DNA from 3 places in the Citrobacter sp. Cm046 genome. Region 1 is predicted to be linked to each of the others. Evidence: predicted binding sites of a transcription regulator. Region 1 holds the regulator's gene; each other region holds the start of a gene.
What was found. Region 1 encodes PurR, which represses purine synthesis genes. Its sites were predicted from a motif close to CANGCAAACGTTTGCNTG; they were not measured.
Positions count from the first base shown of each region.

Region 2: a site for PurR is predicted at 2,286-2,303, ahead of purE (5-(carboxyamino)imidazole ribonucleotide mutase). Genes of this name have one in related genera too.
Region 3: a site for PurR is predicted at 3,135-3,152, ahead of purM (phosphoribosylformylglycinamidine cyclo-ligase). Genes of this name have one in related genera too.

Region 1 covers NZ_JAOWGP010000037.1:9,616-16,352, forward strand. The annotation lists gene OGX98_RS08790 (MFS transporter) at 1-985, opposite strand, end outside; gene cydH (cytochrome bd-I accessory subunit CydH) at 1,163-1,252, opposite strand; gene purR (HTH-type transcriptional repressor PurR) at 1,550-2,575, shown strand; gene punR (DNA-binding transcriptional activator PunR) at 2,581-3,504, opposite strand; gene punC (purine nucleoside transporter PunC) at 3,617-4,822, shown strand; gene cfa (cyclopropane fatty acyl phospholipid synthase) at 5,108-6,256, shown strand; gene OGX98_RS08820 (riboflavin synthase subunit alpha) at 6,299-6,737, opposite strand, start outside.
Region 2 covers NZ_JAOWGP010000036.1:312,290-319,026, forward strand. The annotation lists gene mnmH (tRNA 2-selenouridine(34) synthase MnmH) at 1-544, opposite strand, end outside; gene purK (5-(carboxyamino)imidazole ribonucleotide synthase) at 642-1,709, opposite strand; gene purE (5-(carboxyamino)imidazole ribonucleotide mutase) at 1,706-2,215, opposite strand; gene OGX98_RS08155 (IclR family transcriptional regulator) at 2,876-3,664, shown strand; gene OGX98_RS08160 (dihydrodipicolinate synthase family protein) at 3,669-4,574, shown strand; gene yjhG (xylonate dehydratase YjhG) at 4,585-6,552, shown strand; gene OGX98_RS08170 (GntP family permease) at 6,660-6,737, shown strand, end outside.
Region 3 covers NZ_JAOWGP010000043.1:433,412-440,148, forward strand. The annotation lists gene OGX98_RS17845 (DnaA inactivator Hda) at 1-660, opposite strand, end outside; gene uraA (uracil permease) at 756-2,048, opposite strand; gene upp (uracil phosphoribosyltransferase) at 2,145-2,771, opposite strand; gene purM (phosphoribosylformylglycinamidine cyclo-ligase) at 3,214-4,251, shown strand; gene purN (phosphoribosylglycinamide formyltransferase) at 4,248-4,889, shown strand; partial or broken gene ppk1 (polyphosphate kinase 1) at 5,099-6,737, shown strand, end outside.

The DNA of each region.
Region 1 (6,737 bases):
CCGATGAAGATAATCCTGGCGCTTCGCTGGCAACGCGCATCACGCGCATCTGCAAAGGCGGGACTACCGCAAACGTCGCCGCGCCCCAGACCACCATACTGATAGCCGCTCCCAGCTCATTACGCGCCAGAAATGGAATTGCCAGCATAATGACCATCAGCAGTAATAAAAAGCCTTTCAGCGTGCCGTTGACCGACTTGTCTGCCAGCCGACCACCAAGATAATTACCAATAGAGAAACCAACGCCAATTAACACCAACATCCCGGTGACAAATGCTGGTGTGGCATGGGTAATACTGTGCAGAACGGGTGAGATATAGGTATAAAGCGTAAACATCGCACCTGCTCCCAATACGGTGGTCAGTAGCGCCGAGACAACCTGCGGACGCATCAGCACCGCAAGTTCTTTACGCACTTCAGGACGCTCTCCTGCCCCGCCTTTAGGTAACGAGAAGAACAGACTGATCATCGCAATCACGCCCAGACCCGCAGTTGCCAAGAATGACATTCGCCAGCCGATGGTCTCGCCCAGCCAGGTTGCCGCAGGGACACCGCCAATATTGGCGATCGTTAGGCCCATAAACATGGTAGCAACCGCGCTGGCCTGCTTGTGTTTTGGCACCACGCTCGCCGCCACAACAGAACCAAGGCCAAAAAAAGCGCCGTGATTAAGACTGGTCAAAATACGTGAAAGCATGAGAGTGGTGTAATCCGGTGCAATTGCCGAAAGCACATTACCCAGTGTAAATATCGCCATCAGAAAAATAAGCGCATTACGGCGCGCACGATGAGAAAGCAACAATGTCATCAACGGAGCACCCACCATCACGCCAACCGCATATGCGCTGATTAACATTCCGGCAGCAGGAATCGAGACATCCACACCCCGGGCAATGACGGGTAATAATCCCATAGGAGAAAATTCGGTCGTGCCAATACCGAACGCACCAATCGCCAGTGCCAGTAACGGATAATTTATTTTCATACTTCGACTCCATAACGTCGAGCCGTGGCACGACACGTAATAAGAGCCAAAAGCATGACATTGATCGCAAAAATAATAAAGTTAACAAATTTGCAAAAGACTTTTGCAAATTCGCAAATAATAGAACGGGAAAAACGTGCTGAAGGGATGAGGGAGATTGCTCTCCCTCGGAGTAAATCAATGCAGTGCTGCGGTCAAACCACTTGCTACAATCAGGCCCAGAACAATAATGGTGGTGACTAACGAAAATTTCAGATCGGTGCTCATCAAGTTTTCTCCTTTTTATTCCCACACAAAAAGTGATATTGCGCATTTTTGCATACTTGAACGCAAAAATCTCTCACGATTTATATTGATAAATGCTTTTAACTCTTCCCCTTTTCGTTAAGATCAGACAAAATTCCACGCTTACTTGATTAGCGTACCGGCCATTGACCCCTTCCTGACGTTCCGTGTCGTTTTCCCGGCGTGCCGCAACTCTGACGTTGCGTTAAGGGTGTGTAAAGGCAAACGTTTACCTGGAGTATTCTCAGGAGCTTAGGATATGGTCTGGAGTGAGATGTAATGGCAACAATTAAAGATGTAGCGAAGCGAGCAAACGTTTCCACTACAACCGTATCACATGTAATTAACAAGACGCGCTTTGTCGCGGAAGAAACGCGTAATGCAGTCTGGGCAGCCATTAAAGAGTTGCACTACTCTCCCAGCGCAGTTGCGCGCAGCCTGAAGGTGAATCACACCAAGTCGATCGGCTTGTTGGCGACCAGCAGCGAAGCCGCCTATTTCGCGGAAATTATCGAAGCCGTTGAGAAAAATTGTTTCCAGAAAGGCTACACGCTGATTCTGGGTAACGCATGGAATAGCCTCGAAAAGCAGCAGGCATATCTCTCAATGATGGCGCAAAAGCGCGTCGATGGCTTACTGGTAATGTGTTCTGAGTATCCGGAATCACTGCTTTCCATGCTCGAAGAGTATCGCCATATTCCGATGGTCGTCATGGACTGGGGCGAAGCGAAAGCCGACTTTACCGACACGGTCATTGATAACGCTTTCGAAGGCGGTTATATGGCGGGTCGATATCTGGTAGAACGCGGCCACCGCGAGATTGGCGTGATCCCAGGCCCTATGGAGCGCAACACCGGCGCCGGACGCCTGGCAGGATTTATGAAAGCGATGGAAGAAGCGCTGATTAAAGTACCTGAAAACTGGATCGTACAGGGCGATTTTGAACCAGAATCCGGATATCGCGCCATGCAGCAAATCCTCTCCCAGTCGCATCGTCCGACTGCCGTCTTCTGCGGTGGCGATATCATGGCGATGGGTGCTCTTTGCGCCGCTGACGAGATGGGTTTGCGTGTACCGCAGGATGTGTCGTTGATCGGTTATGACAACGTGCGCAACGCCCGCTTCTTCACGCCAGCGTTGACCACGATTCACCAGCCGAAAGATTCGTTAGGTGAGACTGCCTTCAATATGCTGTTAGACCGTATCGTAAACAAGCGCGAAGAGTCGCAATCTATTGAGGTCCACCCTCGACTGGTGGAGCGTCGCTCCGTTGCCGACGGCCCATTCCGCGATTACCGTCGTTAAACCTGTTATACGGGAGCCTGTTCCGGCTCCCGTAGCCACTCTTTATTCAGCGTTTCGCTATCTCCCAGGTAGTCCAGCAACCAGAGCAGTGCTGGCGACGTATCATTTTGCTGCCAGGTCAGACAACATGCGGCATCAGGAAAAGGGTTTTCCAGCTGCAAAGCAACCCACTTACCGCTATCGATCCACGGTTTAGCAAAATGTGTTGGCACCATGCCCACACATAGCCCAGCCGATAAACAGGTAGCAGAGGATTCCCAGTCCGGTACCACGACACGTTTTTGGTTATCCAGCAGCCATGTGATTCGTTTCGGTAGCGTGCGCGAAGTATCTTCACGAACCAACGACGGCCAGTTGCGCAACGTGTCATCGCTTAATGGCCCGGGAATCGAAGCCAACGGGTGATGGCTCGCCACCACGCAACTCCAGCTCAGCATTCCCATATCACGAAACGTGTAACGTCCCCCCACCGGAATCGCCTGCGTTGCACCGATCGCCAGTTCGACGCGACCATCCGATAGCGCATCCCAGACACCGTTAAACACTTCCTGAAAAACCAGCAGTTCCACATCATCGAAGTGACGATAGAAATCCACAATCATCTGCCGGGTGCGTTCCGGTCGCACAATATTATCGACTGCAATCGCGAGCTGCCCTCGCCAGCCGTTGGCGATTTGCTGACATTGCTGGCGAGTGATCTGCATTTTTTTGATAACAGACCGACCTTCTTTTAAAAACCACGCCCCTGCGGGTGTTAGTTCCACATCCCGATGACGTCGCTCGAAAAGCGGAACTGCAAGCCACTCCTCCAGTTGACGAACGGTGTAGCTTACCGCCGAAGGTACACGGTGCAACTCCTGCGCAGCCGAACTAAAGCTGCCGTTACGCGCAACCGCATCAACGACTTCAAGTGAATATTCCGACCACATAGTCTGCCTACAAAAATTTTGAAATCAGTAAACAAATATTAGCGTTTCACAGCGAGAATTTCACTCACTACACTCTGCGACACTGTTTTACTGCTTAAAAAGAGAAATGATGATGCAACCTGGAAAAGGGTTTTTAGTCTGGCTGGCCGGTCTTAGCGTGCTCGGCTTTCTGGCAACGGATATGTATTTGCCCGCCTTTGCTGCTATTCAGTCCGATCTGCAAACCCCTGCGTCTGCCGTCAGCGCCAGCCTTAGTTTGTTCTTAGCCGGTTTTGCCGTTGCGCAGCTTCTGTGGGGGCCACTCTCCGACCGCTATGGTCGTAAGCCAATTTTATTGCTGGGATTATCCATCTTCGCCCTGGGTAGTCTGGGGATGCTATGGGTTGAAAACGCCACCGGCTTGCTGGTGCTGCGCTTCGTCCAGGCCGTCGGCGTTTGTGCCGCATCAGTAATCTGGCAGGCGCTGGTTACCGATTACTATCCCTCGCAAAAAGTTAACCGTATCTTTGCCACCATTATGCCTCTGGTCGGCTTATCACCTGCCCTCGCGCCCTTATTAGGTAGCTGGATCCTGGTACATTTTTCCTGGCAGGCCATTTTTGCCACCCTGTTTGCGATTACCTTGATCCTGATGTTGCCTGCCCTGCGGTTAAAACCGACAGCAAATGCGCGTGACGATAGTCAGGACGCGTTGACGTTCGCGACGCTACTGCGTTCTAAAACATACCGTGGAAATGTACTGATTTATGCGGCATGTTCTGCGAGCTTTTTCGCATGGCTGACCGGCTCACCGTTTATCCTGAGCGAGATGGGCTATAGCCCGGCAGTAATTGGACTGAGCTATGTTCCACAAACTATCGCCTTCCTGATCGGCGGGTACGGTTGCCGCGCCGCACTGCAAAAATGGCAGGGTAGCCAGTTGCTGCCATGGCTACTGATCCTGTATGCAATCAGCGTTATTGCCACATGGGCAACCGGTTTTATTCACCACGTTGCACTGGCCGAAATCTTGATCCCATTCTGCGTCATGGCGATAGCGAACGGCGCGATCTATCCGATTGTCGTCGCTCAGGCACTACGTCCTTTCCCGCAGGCAACAGGACGCGCAGCGGCGATGCAGAACACGCTACAACTGGGTTTATGCTTCCTGGCAAGCCTTGTGGTGTCGTGGTTAATCAGTACTCCGTTGCTCACAACCACCAGCGTAATGCTGTCAACGGTGTTCCTGGCTGCGCTTGGATATAAAATGCAGTCGCAAAAAGAGAATGATTCCCTGGCGAATGAGGGCTCTCAGATTGCACATGGTGAGTCACATTAATAACCGTCATAAATTAATTAGCTGGCTAACAATTTTCGGTTGAATCACCAAATATTCAGGCCTATACTGATTTCCAGTTGTTAAAATTACGATAATTATTCTGTGTTAACGGGAACAAGGTTGTTCCCGTTTTTCCACGGATGGTCTTTTCGGCAAGGGGTTCTCCCTTCCTCTGTTCTACGTCGGATAATAGATTACGGATTAATTCCGTGAAATTTCTCACAAGACCAAAAAAGCGTCTACGCTGTTTTAAGGTTCTGATCACCGACCAGTGATGGAGAAGCTATGAGTTCATCGTGTATAGAAGACGTCAGCGTACCGGATGATAACTGGTACCGAATCACCAATGAATTACTAAGCCGTGCGGGCATTACGATTAATGGTGCTGCGCCAGCGGATATTCGCGTTAAAAACCCCGTTTTTTTCAAACGTGTCCTGCAGGAAGGGTCGCTGGGTTTAGGTGAAAGCTATATGGATGGTTGGTGGGAATGCGATCGTCTGGATATGTTTTTTACCAAAGTCTTACGCGCAGATCTGGAAAGCCAACTCCCCCGCCATTTCAAAGATACTCTCCGTATCGCAACGGCGCGTCTGTTTAATCTACAGACTAAAAAGCGCGCGTGGGTTGTCGGCAAAGAGCACTACGATCTTGGCAACGATCTCTTTACCCGCATGCTCGACCCCTATATGCAGTATTCCTGCGCCTACTGGAAAGATGCCGACACCCTGGAAGCTGCCCAGAAGGCGAAGCTCAGAATGATTAGCGAGAAACTGCAGTTGAAGCCAGGAATGCGCGTGCTCGATATTGGTTGCGGCTGGGGAGGCCTGTCCCAGTTTATGGCAGCACAATACGGCGTGAGTGTGGTGGGCGTGACGATTTCAGCGGAACAACAGAAACTGGCGCAGGCGCGCTGTGAAGGGTTGGACGTTACTATTTTACTCCAGGACTACCGCGACCTGAACGACCGCTTTGACCGCATTGTCTCCGTCGGTATGTTTGAGCATGTGGGGCCAAAAAACTACAACACCTACTTTGACGTGGTTGATCGCAATTTAAAGCCAGATGGTCTGTTTTTGCTGCACAGTATCGGTTCTAAGAAAACTGACAATAACGTTGACCCATGGATTAACAAATACATCTTCCCGAACGGTTGTTTACCATCGGTACGCCAGATTGCCAACGCCAGCGAGTCACATTTTGTGATGGAGGACTGGCACAATTTTGGTGCGGATTACGATACCACGTTGATGGCCTGGCATGAGCGTTTCATGGAGAGTTGGCCGGAGATTGCCGATAATTATACTGAGCGTTTTAAACGCATGTTCAGTTATTACCTCAACGCCTGTGCCGGTGCGTTTCGCGCACGTGATATTCAGCTTTGGCAGGTGGTTTTCTCTCGCGGTGTGGAACACGGCCTGCGCGTTCCGCGCTAGTTCTTTCGGCCCCCGTTCGCGACGGGGGCTTTTCATCATGACTCAGGCCCCAGCCTCACCGGTGATGTTGCTGATCGCGCCTTCTCGCGCGGCCAGTACGCGCTCAACGGTATCAACAACAGCCTGTGTTTGTGGGTCGATTTCAATGTTTACCCGCGCACCAAGCTTTTTCTTGCCAAGCGTAGTACGCTCCAGCGTTTCCGGGATCAGATGAACGCAGAAGCGCGTCGGCGTCACTTCGCCTACCGTCAGGCTGATGCCATCAATACCGATAAATCCTTTATACAGGATGTATTTCATCAGCGACGTATCCTGGACCTTGAACCATATCTGCCGATTATTCTCGGAGGTCAGAATTTTCGACACCTCCGCGGTGGTCATAATATGACCCGACATCAAATGTCCGCCGATCTCATCGCTGAATTTTGCTGCACGTTCGACGTTTACCAGGTCACCTACCCGCAGATCGCCAAGGTTGGTA
Region 2 (6,737 bases), on a different contig from region 1:
GTTCTACCGTGCGACCAAAAGAAGAGCCGCGATGGTGCGCCAGACCTTCGAGGTCCACGCCGTTCGGCTGCAGTTGCACCAACTGCGTTTTACCGCTCCCGGTACAGCCGCCAATTAAGATGATGGGTTTTTGTACCAGTTCTTCGGTCACTTGCATCGCCGCCTGCCGAAGCGCTTTATACCCGCCTGCTATCAATGGGTAATTGATGCCGGATTCGCGCAGCCATTGCTGCACAATATGCGAGCGCTGACCGCCGCGCGCACAGCATAAATATCCCTCAGGATGTAGACGACAGGCATCTTGCCAGGCTTTCATCCGCTGTTGACGGATGTCACCACTGACAAGTTGATGCCCAAGCGCGAGTGCCGCTTCCGGTCCCTGACGCTTGTAACAGATGCCGACCGCGGTACGCTCCTCGTTATCCATTAAAGGCAGGTTAATTGCGCCAGGCATGGCACCTTGTTGAAATTCGACGGGCGCGCGTACATCGATTAAAGGCGTACCGGCGAGCAGAATCGCACGATAGTCCGTTCCATCGTTCATGTTGAATCCTGAAAATACAAAACAGCAATGGAGGGGATTTTACGCGCTGATAGAGGGAGTGGGGAAGGATAAGATCCTTTCCCCGACATTTTATGTGTTACTTCAGCTTACTTTGCGCCCAGATAATCCCACTGGCGTATTCCGGCGGCAGAAGGGGAATGAGTGCTTCCAGCGTTGCGCTCAGGCGAGCGGTATCGCTGTCCGTCAGGTTCAAGTGACCGACCTTACGGCCTTCGCGCACCTCTTTGTCATACCAGTGCAGGTGCACCAGTGGCAACTTCAGCCAGTCGTAGTTCAGGTCAGTACCGATAAGATTCACCATGACCGAAGGATTGTTCACTACCGGCGTGGGTAATGGCAGGTCGGTAATGGCGCGCAGGTGCAGTTCAAACTGGCTGATGCTGGCGCCGTTTTGCGTCCAGTGCCCACTGTTGTGTACGCGCGGGGCCAGTTCGTTAATCAGCAAGCCTTCCGGGGTGATGAAACACTCCATCGCCATTACGCCGACATAGCCCAACTCCTGCATAATGGCGGACAACATCGCTTCAGCCTGTTCCTGCTGTTTCGCATTGGCTTGCGGAAATACCACGCTGGTACGCAGAATGCCGTCCTGATGCAGGTTATGGGTCAGCGGATAGAAGACTGTGCTGCCGTCATGAGCGCGAGCGCCCACCAGCGACACTTCACCTGAGAAGTTTATGCCTCGTTCGACAATGCATTCGCCGTAGCAGTCGTCTGGAAGTTGTTCAGTTTCATTGACGCGTAAACGCCACTGACCACGACCGTCGTAGCCGCCGACACGACGCTTCACGATTGCCAGTTCACCCAGTTTGTCGAATATTGCAGACCACTCGCTATTATCCGCCAGCAGTTGCCACGGCGCGGTCGCCAAACCGAGCTTGTCAAAAAGCTGCTTTTGCGTCAGACGGTCGGCAATAATCGGGAACACATCGCGGTTAACAAACGCCGGATGGCGGGCCAGCTCGCGAGTGAGTGCGGTTTCCGGCCAGCGCTCAATTTCAGCGGTAATCACGCTTTGCTGAAAGGGGACGGCCGCAGGTTCGGCATCCAGGCCAACGGGCCAGACTGCAATGCCCAACGGCTCGCCTGCCTGACGCAACATGCGTCCTAGCTGACCGTTACCAAGTATGCAAACCTGCTTCATGCCGCACCTCGCGGGTCCGGGTTCTCCAGCACCTCATCGGTTTGCGCTTTACGCCAGTCGATCAGACGCTGGTGTAGCGTTTTATCGTGGGTTGCCAGAATTTGCGCCGCCAGCAGTGCCGCATTTGCTGCGCCCGCTTTGCCAATCGCCAGCGTGCCAACCGGAATGCCGCGCGGCATCTGCACGATGGAATAGAGGCTGTCTACGCCGCTCAGGGCAGCACTTTGTACCGGAACACCTAAAACAGGTACCAGCGTTTTCGCCGCAATCATGCCAGGCAGATGTGCTGCACCACCTGCACCGGCAATAATCACCTGATAGCCGTTCTCTTCTGCGCTCTCGGCGAAGCTGAACAGTTTATCGGGGGTGCGGTGAGCAGAGACAACTTCAACGTGGTGCGGGACATCCAGGATTTCGAAGATTTCGGCGGCGAACTGCATGGTAGTCCAGTCGCTTTTGGACCCCATCACGATGGCGACACGCGCCGGATTATTGCGGGAAGACATGCGTCTTAAAACTCCTGTGGTGCGAAACACACTGCTTTCGAGGCGAGAGAGAATAGCATGATATACAAGCAAGGAAAACGGTTGCGCAGCGAAATGTTAACGCCTGGATGTAATCCCCTGGAGGGTTTACTGGGAGATTTTTCATGGTCAAACAGACCGTTACGCTGGGCTGTAGGGAAGTGGCAGATTTTCGATTATTGAAGCATTGGGTTTTGTTATTAGCCGCCGGTCAAAGTGCGTTTCTTCGTTATGTCGGCGAGGAGCGTTCATATATCGGTGGCTTAGTTACTTCTTTCCACTCTTTTTTGAGAAGCGCGTAGATAAAGGTGTCATCGTGGGGCGCGAAGCGGACATTCTCCAGCGGTATCGCTGACAAAAGTAGCAGTGCTAAAGATACCGACCCTGTAAAAACAATTTTTTATGAATAGTGCAACCTGCGGATCGTTCTTTCAGTCGCTCACACGCCACCATGCCTTGATAACACAATTTCGTATTTGGCATCCATTCGCATTCACCGAATGTCGGTACGATAATTCTGCTATTCAAATTGAGCACAGGATCACATTTAATCGCCTTATTACGGTTCAGCATGTTGAACAAGGTATATTTTCCACTACACAATGCCGATATCATTTATTCCAATAGCAAGAGGGAGCCATTATGGTTCGCAAAGGGTGTAATTCATTAGTCCGTGCTGAAAAAATATTAACCCATATTGCGTGGGTAGGTGTGGCGAGTTATATGGAATTATTAAAAAAATTTCAGTATCCCAAAAGTAGCCTGCTTAATTTACTGAATGTGATGGTGGAATGTGGTTTCTTAATTAAAAATAAAAATGGCCATTATTCACTGGGGATAAAAAACTACGAACTGGGATGTCAGGCACTGCACCGCCAGAATATTTTTGAAGTGACGAAGCGGCCAATGCAGGAGCTGTCGTTGAAAAGCGGCCTGGTTTGTCATCTGGGCGCGATGGAGAGCTATTCTGCTATCTATCTTGACAAGATTGAAAGCCCGGATTCGGTGCCGACCAGCAAAAGCTGGATTGGCAAAAAACTTGAATTACATATTACCGCACTGGGTAAGGCGTTATTGGCCTGGAAAACGAGAGAAGAGTTGGATTATTTTTTAGATGCTCTTACGTTGACTCCACATACGCGCAATACATTTACTGATAAAAAATTATTTCTGGAAGAACTGCAAAAAACGCGGCTTCGGGGATGGGCCATAGATAACGAAGAATCGACCTATGGTGCAGTATGTTTAAGTATGCCTGTATTCAATATGTATAACCGGGTTAATTATGCGATCTCGCTATCAGGCGATCCGGTGGTTTACTCAGGAAATAAGATCGACGGTTATCTGGAACTGCTCCGAAAGTGTGCCGGGCAAATATCATATGGACTGGGATACATAAGCGAAAATGAATATTTACGAAAAGGAAATTGAAGTAATGAAAAAATTCAGCGGCATTATTCCACCGGTATCCAGTACGTTTCATCGTGACGGAACCATTGATAAAACGGCAATGCGCCAGGTTGCCGACTTCCTGATTAATAAAGGAGTCGACGGGCTGTTTTACCTTGGCACCGGTGGTGAATTTAGCCAGATGAATACCGCCCAGCGCATGGCGCTCACCGAAGAAGCCATATCCGTTGTTGGTGGGAGGGTTCCTGTATTGATTGGCGTCGGTTCGCCTTCCACTGATGAAGCGGTCAAATTGGCGCGGCATGCCGAATCCTGCGGTGCTGACGGTGTCGTCGCCATCAACCCTTACTACTGGAAGGTCGCGTCACGAAATCTTGACGACTATTACCAGCAGATCGCTCGTAGCGTCACTTTGCCGGTAATCCTGTACAACTTTCCGGATTTGACGGGCCAGGACTTAACCCCGGAGACAGTGAAACGTTTGGCCTTGCAAAATGAGAATATCGTTGGCATCAAAGACACCATCGACAGTGTCGGTCACTTGCGCACGATGATTAACGCAGTTAAGTCAGTGCGCCCGTCGTTTTCTGTATTTTGCGGCTATGACGACCATTTACTGAACACCTTGCTGTTAGGGGGGGACGGCGCGATTTCAGCCAGTGCTAACTTTGCACCGGAACTCTCCGTTGGTATCTACCGTGCCTGGCGCGAAGGTGATCTGGCAACCGCCGCCAACCTGAACAAAAAGCTACTGCAACTGCCATCTATTTACGCTCTGGAAACGCCGTTTGTCTCGCTAATCAAATACGGTATGCAATGCGTAGGGTTACCAGTAGAGACTTATTGCTTGCCGCCAATTCTTGAGGTGTCAGAAGAAGCCAAAGAAAAAGTCCATGCACTGTTGGTTGCGCAGGGTATTTTACCGGTCTGAGGAGAATCTCATGTCTGTACGCAATATTTTTGCTGACGAGAGTCACGATATCTACACCGTCAGAACGCACGCCAATGGCCCTGATGGTGAACTGCCGCTGACGGCGGAGATGTTAATCAACCGCCCGAGTGGGGATCTGTTTGGTATGACCATGAATGCCGGAATGGGCTGGTCTCCGGATGAGCTGGATCGGGATGGTATTTTACTGCTCAGTACGCTCGGTGGCTTACGCGGCGCAGACGGTAAGCCTGTTGCACTGGCGCTGCACCAGGGGCACTACGAGCTGGATATCCAGATGAAAGCGGCGGCTGAGGTTATTAAAGCGAACAGTGCCTTGCCCTATGCTGTGTATGTCTCCGATCCTTGTGATGGACGCACGCAGGGCACGACCGGGATGTTTGATTCGCTACCGTACCGTAACGATGCCTCAATGGTGATGCGCCGTCTTATCCGCTCTCTGCCCGATGTGAAAGCAGTCATTGGCGTGGCTAGCTGTGACAAGGGGCTTCCGGCTACCATGATGGCACTCGCCGCGCAGCATGATAAAGCGACGGTATTGGTGCCTGGTGGTGCGACGCTACCTGCAAGAGATGGGGAAGATAACGGTAAGGTGCAGACCATAGGCGCACGCTTTGCTAATGGTGAGTTATCACTACAGGACGCACGCCGTGCCGGCTGCAAGGCCTGTGCCTCATCCGGAGGTGGCTGTCAATTTCTGGGTACTGCCGGGACATCGCAGGTTGTGGCCGAAGGATTGGGGCTGGCGATTCCGCACTCAGCATTGGCCCCTTCTGGTGAGCCGGTGTGGCAGGAGATCGCCAGAGCTTCCGCAAGGGCGGCGTTGAACCTGTGCCAGCAAGGCATTACCACCCGGGAGATACTCACCGATAAAGCGATTGAGAATGCGATGACTGTCCATGCGGCGTTTGGCGGCTCGACAAACCTGCTGCTCCACATCCCGGCGATTGCCCATCAGGCAGGCTGCCATATCCCAACCGTTGACGACTGGATCCGCATCAATAAGCGGGTGCCCCGACTGGTGAGTGTGCTGCCCAATGGCCCTATTTACCACCCAACTGTTAATGCTTTCATGGCGGGCGGTGTGCCGGAAGTGATGCTGCATTTGCGCAATCTTGGATTGCTACATGAAGACGTTATGACTGTAACCGGCAGTACACTGAAGGAGAACCTGGACTGGTGGGAGCACTCAGAACGCCGACAGCGATTCAAACAACTACTGTGCGAACAAGAACAGATCGACGCTGACGAGGTGATCATGTCGCCGCAGCAAGCGAAGGCACGTGGCTTAACCTCAACAATTACCTTCCCAGTGGGTAATATTGCTCCGGAAGGGTCAGTGATCAAATCCACAGCCATCGATCCATCGGTGATTGATGATCAGGGAGTCTATTACCATAAAGGTGTGGCGAAGGTCTATCTGTCCGAGAAAAGTGCAATTTACGATATCAAGCACGACAAAATTAAAGCGGGCGATATTCTGGTCATTATCGGTGTTGGTCCTTCCGGTACCGGGATGGAGGAAACCTACCAGGTTACCAGCGCGCTGAAACACCTGTCATACGGTAAGCATGTTTCACTGATTACCGATGCGCGTTTCTCGGGCGTTTCCACTGGCGCGTGTATAGGTCATGTGGGGCCAGAAGCGCTGGCCGGAGGACCAGTCGGTAAATTACGCACTGGAGATATTATCGAAATTAAAATTGATTGCCGCGAGCTTCAGGGCGAAGTCAATTTCCTCGGAACCCGTAACGATGAAAAATTACCCTCAAGGGAGGAGGCAACAGCAATATTAAACGCCAGACTCAGTCATCAGGATTTACTTCCTGATCCTGAACTGCCCGATGATACTCGGCTTTGGGCAATGCTCCAGGCAGTTAGCGGCGGCACATGGATGGGTTGTATTTATGATGTGAATAAAATCGGTGCTGCGCTGCGAGATTATATTAATAAGAACTGATAGTAAAAAATAAAAAAATCCAGACACCCTAATAATTTGACTACGCGTTATAAATCATTTGCGTAGCCAGATTATTAGGGGTCGTTACCCTACAATGAGAGGACATTATGCCGCTAATTATCGTTGTGGCAGGGATTGCCTTACTCCTGCTTTTGACTATAAAAATTAAGCTTAATACGTTTGTA
Region 3 (6,737 bases), on a different contig from region 1:
GCGCTGAGCGGTGATCGATGCGTGGTCGAGTTGATCAAGTGTCATAAACAAAGTGCGCATTTCCCGATCCAGTCGTTTTAACAGAAAGCGCCCCACATCTTCCGGAAGTTCGAACCCGCGTAATCTGGCACGTAGTTGCAAAGCCTGAAGCTTGTCTTCATCCGAGAGCGGCTGCAACTTATAGATTTGCCCCCAGTCCAGGCGCGAAGCAAGATCCGGTAGTCCCAGATTCAGCTGTCTTGGCGGGCGATCGCCGGTGATCAGCAGCCGGGTTTTCCCTGACTCAAGAATACGGTTGTAGAGATCAAAAATAGCCATTTCCCACAGGGAATCCCCGGCAACGCATTCGATGTTATCAATACACACCAGTGACAGATGCTCCATACCGTCAAGCACTTCCGGTACGAACCAGGTACGTTTGTCCAGTGGTACATAACCTACCGCATCGCCGCGCTGAGACAACTCGGCGCATGCTGCATGCAGCAAATGGCTACGGCCCGCGCCTTCGCGCGACCAGAGATAGATATACCCGCTATGTTCCTGACGCAGCACGTTTTGCAGTGCAGCCAGTAGAGAGGAGTTATCCCCCGGCCAGAAACTCGCGAAAGTTTCATCGTCAGGAAGATAAAGTGGCAGAGAGAGCTGTGCCGGTGTGTTCAGAGATACCTCAACCCAGGATTTCATAAAATCGCGTTGAGTTTACCACAGAAATACGTCGTGATAGAACCGGGCAGCGTCGCTGCCCGGTCAAAGACTTAGTGTTGCGGGGTGTCTTCTGCATCTTTGGCGTCGAGGACAACTTCCTCCGGACGCAGCAAGCTAATCGCTTTGAAGATCAGGCTCAGGCATACGCCGACAATGGTCGCCAGTGCCATCCCTTTCAGTTCAGCGGCACCAATGTGAACCTTTGCACCACTCACGCCGATGATCAAAATAACCGACGTTAGGATCAGGTTTTGCGCTTTGTTGTAATCAACTTTAGATTCGATCAACACGCGAATACCAGATGCGCCGATAACTCCGTACAGCAGCAGCGACACACCGCCCATCACCGGTAGCGGGATAATCTGAATCGCGGCAGCCAGTTTACCGACGCAGGAGAGCAGAATGGCAAAAATAGCCGCACCGCCAATAACCCAGGTACTGTATACACGGGTAATGGCCATCACGCCGATGTTTTCGCCGTAAGTGGTGTTAGGCGTGGATCCAAAGAAACCGGAGATCACCGTCGACAGACCGTTGGCGAACATCGAGCGATGCAGTCCAGGATCGCGAATCAAATCTTTTTTCACGATATTGGCCGTTACCACCAAATGCCCTACGTGTTCAGCAATAACTACCAGTGCCGCAGGCAGGATGGTCAGAATGGCAACCCATTCAAAGCGTGGTGTGTAGAAGGTCGGCAGAGCAAACCAGTGAGCCTGAGCAATCGGCGTGGTATCCACAACGCCCATCACAAAGGAGAGCGCATAACCCGCCAGTACACCAATCAGAATGGGGATAATGGCCATAAAGCCACGGAACAGTACTGAACCAAAAACAGTTACCGCCAGCGTTACCATAGAGATAATAATTGTTTTGGAATCTGGCATTTGCCCCTCTGCAGGAAGCAAACCAGCCATACCAGCTGCAACGCCAGCCAGTTCCAGACCGATAACGGCAACGATTGCGCCCATGGCCGCAGGCGGGAACATCACATCCAGCCAGCCGGTCCCTGCTTTCTTAACGATGAAAGAAACCAGGCAGAACAGAACGCCGCACATAATAAAACCACCGAGCGCCACTTCATACCCAAGCGGTAGCAACAGCAATACCGGAGAAATAAACGCGAAGCTGGACCCCAGATAGGCAGGAATTTTGCCTTTACAAATGAAGAGATACAGCAGTGTACCAATACCGTTAAACAGCAGGACAGTTGCCGGGTTGATATGAAACAGGACAGGCACCAGTACCGTTGCACCAAACATGGCGAACAGGTGCTGCAAACTAAGCGGGATCGTCTGTAAAAGCGGCGGTCTTTCACTCACCCCGATAGCACGGCGCGTCATAGTGTTTTCCTCTGAGTGTTGTTTGTTATTAGTGATTAGGTTGTTTTATTCAAAAAAAAGCCGACTCTTAAAGTCGGCTTCTTTTTATTTATTCATTTACTTAGTACCAAAAATCTTATCGCCAGCATCGCCGAGTCCCGGAATAATGTATCCTTGCTCGTTCAGCCCCTGGTCGATAGATGCGGTATATAGCTCAACATCCGGGTGCGCTTTTTCCAGTGCCGCGATACCTTCCGGTGCGGCTACCAGCACCAGTACTTTAATGCTGCTGCAGCCCGCATTTTTCAGCAGGTCGATGGTGGCGATAACGGAACCGCCAGTGGCCAGCATCGGATCGACGATCAGCGCCATACGCTCATCAATATTAGAAACCAGCTTCTGGAAGTACGGTACCGGCTCCAGAGTCTCTTCGTTACGGTACATGCCAACTACGCTGATACGCGCACTCGGAACGTTTTCCAGTACGCCTTCCATCATACCCAAGCCCGCACGCAGGATTGGTACAACAGTGATTTTTTTACCTTTAATTTGGTCTACTTCAACCGGGCCATTCCAGCCTTCGATGGTTACCTTTTCGGTTTCCAGACCAGCGGTTGCTTCATAGGTCAGCAGGCTGCCAACTTCCGAGGCGAGTTCACGAAAGCGTTTAGTGCTGATGTCATTTTCACGCATCAGTCCCAGCTTGTGTTTGACGAGTGGGTGTTTGACTTCCACGATCTTCATACTCTTCTCCTTTCCTCAGACGAGTGGCAACCACAAAAAAAATCGCCGGATTATACCGCTTTTCCTCTCTGGCGCAACACTGCATACGCTTGATATGGATCAACCAAAGTCATTTGCGTTCGGGAGATGAGTATAAAACAAGGCCACAGTCTTGACGGAAAATAGTATCAATATATTGAATTATATAAGCATTATCTTCTGGTCTGTATGACGTATTGAAGCCACAAAAAAGATTTTCTGAATATTGTTCATCAGACTCACACCCGTTAACACGTATCCAGCATCGTCGGGTTGCGGTTTATTGTGCTATTGAAAAGGTCAAACGCTGAAAAAAACAGCAGAAAAAAGTCGTTGCAGAGCAGGCTCGCAAACGTTTGCTTTCCCTGTTAGAATTGCGCCGAATTTAATTGCTACCGCAAGTTAACGCGTGGGGACCCAAGCAGTGACCGATAAAACCTCTCTTAGCTATAAAGATGCCGGTGTTGATATTGACGCAGGTAATGCTCTGGTTGATCGAATCAAAGGCGTAGTGAAGAAAACTCGTCGCCCGGAAGTTATGGGTGGATTGGGTGGCTTCGGCGCGCTGTGCGCATTGCCGCAAAAATATCGTGAACCTGTACTGGTTTCCGGCACTGATGGCGTAGGTACAAAACTGCGTCTGGCAATGGATCTAAAACGCCATGACACCATTGGTATTGACCTGGTGGCGATGTGCGTTAACGACCTCGTGGTTCAGGGCGCTGAACCGCTGTTTTTCCTCGATTACTACGCTACCGGCAAACTGGATGTGGATACCGCTGCCAGCGTGATTAACGGTATTGCTGAAGGATGTCTGCAGTCTGGTTGTGCGCTGGTCGGCGGGGAAACCGCTGAAATGCCGGGGATGTATCACGGCGAAGATTACGACGTGGCCGGCTTCTGCGTTGGGGTAGTAGAGAAATCAGAAATTATCGACGGTTCAAAAGTAGCTGATGGCGATGTGCTGATTGCACTCGGCTCCAGCGGCCCACACTCCAACGGTTATTCCCTGGTGCGTAAAATCGTGGAAGTCAGCGGTTGTGACCCGGAAACGACCGAACTGGAAGGAAAACCACTGGCCGACCACTTACTGGCGCCGACACGCATCTATGTGAAATCCATTCTGGAACTGATCGAGAAGGTCGATGTGCATGCTATCGCACACCTGACCGGCGGCGGTTTCTGGGAAAATATTCCGCGCGTACTGCCAGATAACACGCAGGCGGTCATCGACGAATCCTCATGGCAATGGCCAGCCGTCTTCAACTGGCTGCAAACCGCAGGTAACGTCAGCCAGCACGAGATGTATCGTACCTTCAACTGCGGCGTAGGTATGGTCATTGCCTTGCCGGAAACTGAAGTGGAAAAAGCACTCGCCCTGCTGAATGAGAAAGGTGAAAACGCTTGGAGAATCGGTATCATCAAAGCTTCTGATTCCGAACAGCGTGTGGTTATTGAATGAAAAACATCGTGGTGCTCATTTCCGGCAACGGAAGCAATTTGCAGGCGATAATTGACGCCTGCAAACAGAAAAAAATCAATGGCACCATACGTGCAGTATTTAGTAACAAGGCCGACGCGTTCGGCCTTGAACGTGCACGAGAGGCAACTATTCCGGCACATTCGCTGGAAGCAGGCCAGTTTGCCAGCCGAGAAGCATTCGATCGGGAACTGATAAAAGAGATAGATGCTTATGCACCGGATGTGGTGGTGCTGGCCGGATATATGCGCATCCTCAGCCCGGCATTTGTCGACCACTATGCCGGACGCTTACTCAATATCCACCCTTCCCTGTTACCTAAATATCCCGGCCTGCATACCCACCGTCAGGTGCTGGAAAACGGTGATGAAGAACATGGAACCTCCGTTCATTTCGTGACCGATGAACTCGACGGTGGCCCGGTTATTCTGCAAGCGAAGGTTCCGGTTTTTGACGGTGACAGCGAAGATGATGTTACTGCCCGCGTTCAGGCGCAGGAACACGCCATTTATCCGCTGGTGGTGAGCTGGTTTACCGACGGTCGCCTGAAAATGCGCGATAACGCGGCCTGGCTGGACGGCAATCGCCTTTCACCACAAGGCTATGCCGCTGACGAATAAAAGTCCCTCACATGGCCGGATAGGACGCAATGATGTCACCATCCGGCCATGAAGCCCCAGCTTGCCCGATGGCGCATCTACTCTTCCCCTTTCTCTTTGCTACCAGACGGTTTATTGTCATACTTTTCTGGCACAGTTGGACATCTGAGAGCAAAGCTCGCCATAATAAATCGGTAGTGTCCCGTGAATGAAACGGAGTAAAAGTGGTAATGGGTCAGGAAAAGCTATACATCGAGAAAGAACTCAGCTGGTTAGCGTTCAATGAACGTGTACTCCAGGAAGCTGCTGATAAATCAAACCCGTTGATTGAACGGATGCGTTTCTTAGGCATCTATTCCAATAATCTTGACGAGTTTTACAAAGTTCGTTTTGCCGAACTGAAGCGCCGTATCATTATTAGCGAAGAACAGGGTTCAAACTCCCACTCCCGCCATCTGTTAGGCAAAATCCAGGCCCGCGTATTGAAAGCCGATCAGGAATTTGACGGCCTGTACAATGAATTACTGCTGGAGATGGCACGCAACCAGATCTTCTTAATCAATGAACGCCAGTTATCAGTGAATCAACAGAGCTGGTTACGCCATTACTTCAAGCAATACCTGCGCCAGCACATCACGCCGATCCTGATTAACCGCGAGACAGATTTAGTTCAGTTTTTGAAAGACGACTATACCTATCTGGCCGTGGAGATTATTCGCGGCGATACCATTCGTTATGCTCTGCTGGAAATTCCGTCCGACAAGGTTCCCCGCTTTGTGAATTTGCCGCCGGAAACGCCGCGCCGCCGCAAACCAATGATTTTGCTGGATAACATCTTACGTTATTGCTTGGATGATATTTTCAAAGGGTTCTTTGATTACGATGCGCTGAATGCCTATTCGATGAAAATGACCCGCGATGCCGAATACGATTTGGTGCACGAGATGGAATCCAGCCTGATGGAACTCATGTCATCCAGTCTGAAGCAGCGTCTGACCGCAGAACCCGTGCGCTTTGTGTATCAACGCGATATGCCGAATGCGCTGGTTGAGGTTCTGCGTGAAAAACTGACCATTTCTCGCTATGACTCGATAGTTCCCGGTGGTCGTTACCATAACTTCAAAGACTTTATTAACTTCCCTAACGTTGGCAAAGCCAATCTGGTGAACAAACCGCTGCCCCGGCTGCGCCATATCTGGTTTGATAACGAGAAATTTCGTAACGGCTTTGACGCGATCCGTGAACGCGATGTTCTGCTTTATTATCCGTACCACACTTTTGAGCACGTACTTGAATTACTGCGACAGGCCTCCTTCGACCCGAGCGTGCTGGCGATAAAAATTAACATCTATCGCGTGGCAAAAGACTCTCGCATCATCGACGCGATGATTCATGCCGCTCACAACAGTAAAAAAGTCACCGTGGTGGTGGAATTGCAGGCGCGTTTTGATGAAGAAGCTAACATTCACTGGGCCAAGCGTCTTACCGAAGCAGGCGTACATGTTATCTTCTCCGCGCCAGGGCTGAAAATTCACGCCAAGCTATTCCTGATCTCACGTAAAGAAGGCGATGAAGTCGTGCGCTACGCGCATATCGGGACGGGTAACTTCAACGAAAAAACGGCACGATTGTATACCGACTACTCTTTACTGACTGCCGATTCGCGCATTACCAACGAAGTCCGCCGGGTATTTAACTTTATTGAAAATCCGTATCGTCCGGTAACTTTCGATTACCTGCTGGTTTCCCCGCAAAACTCACGACGTCTGCTGTACGGAATGATCGATAAAGAGATTGCCAATGCACAGCAAGGTAAGCCTTCCGGCATCACGTTAAAACTGAATAACCTGGTTGATAAAGGCCTGGTTG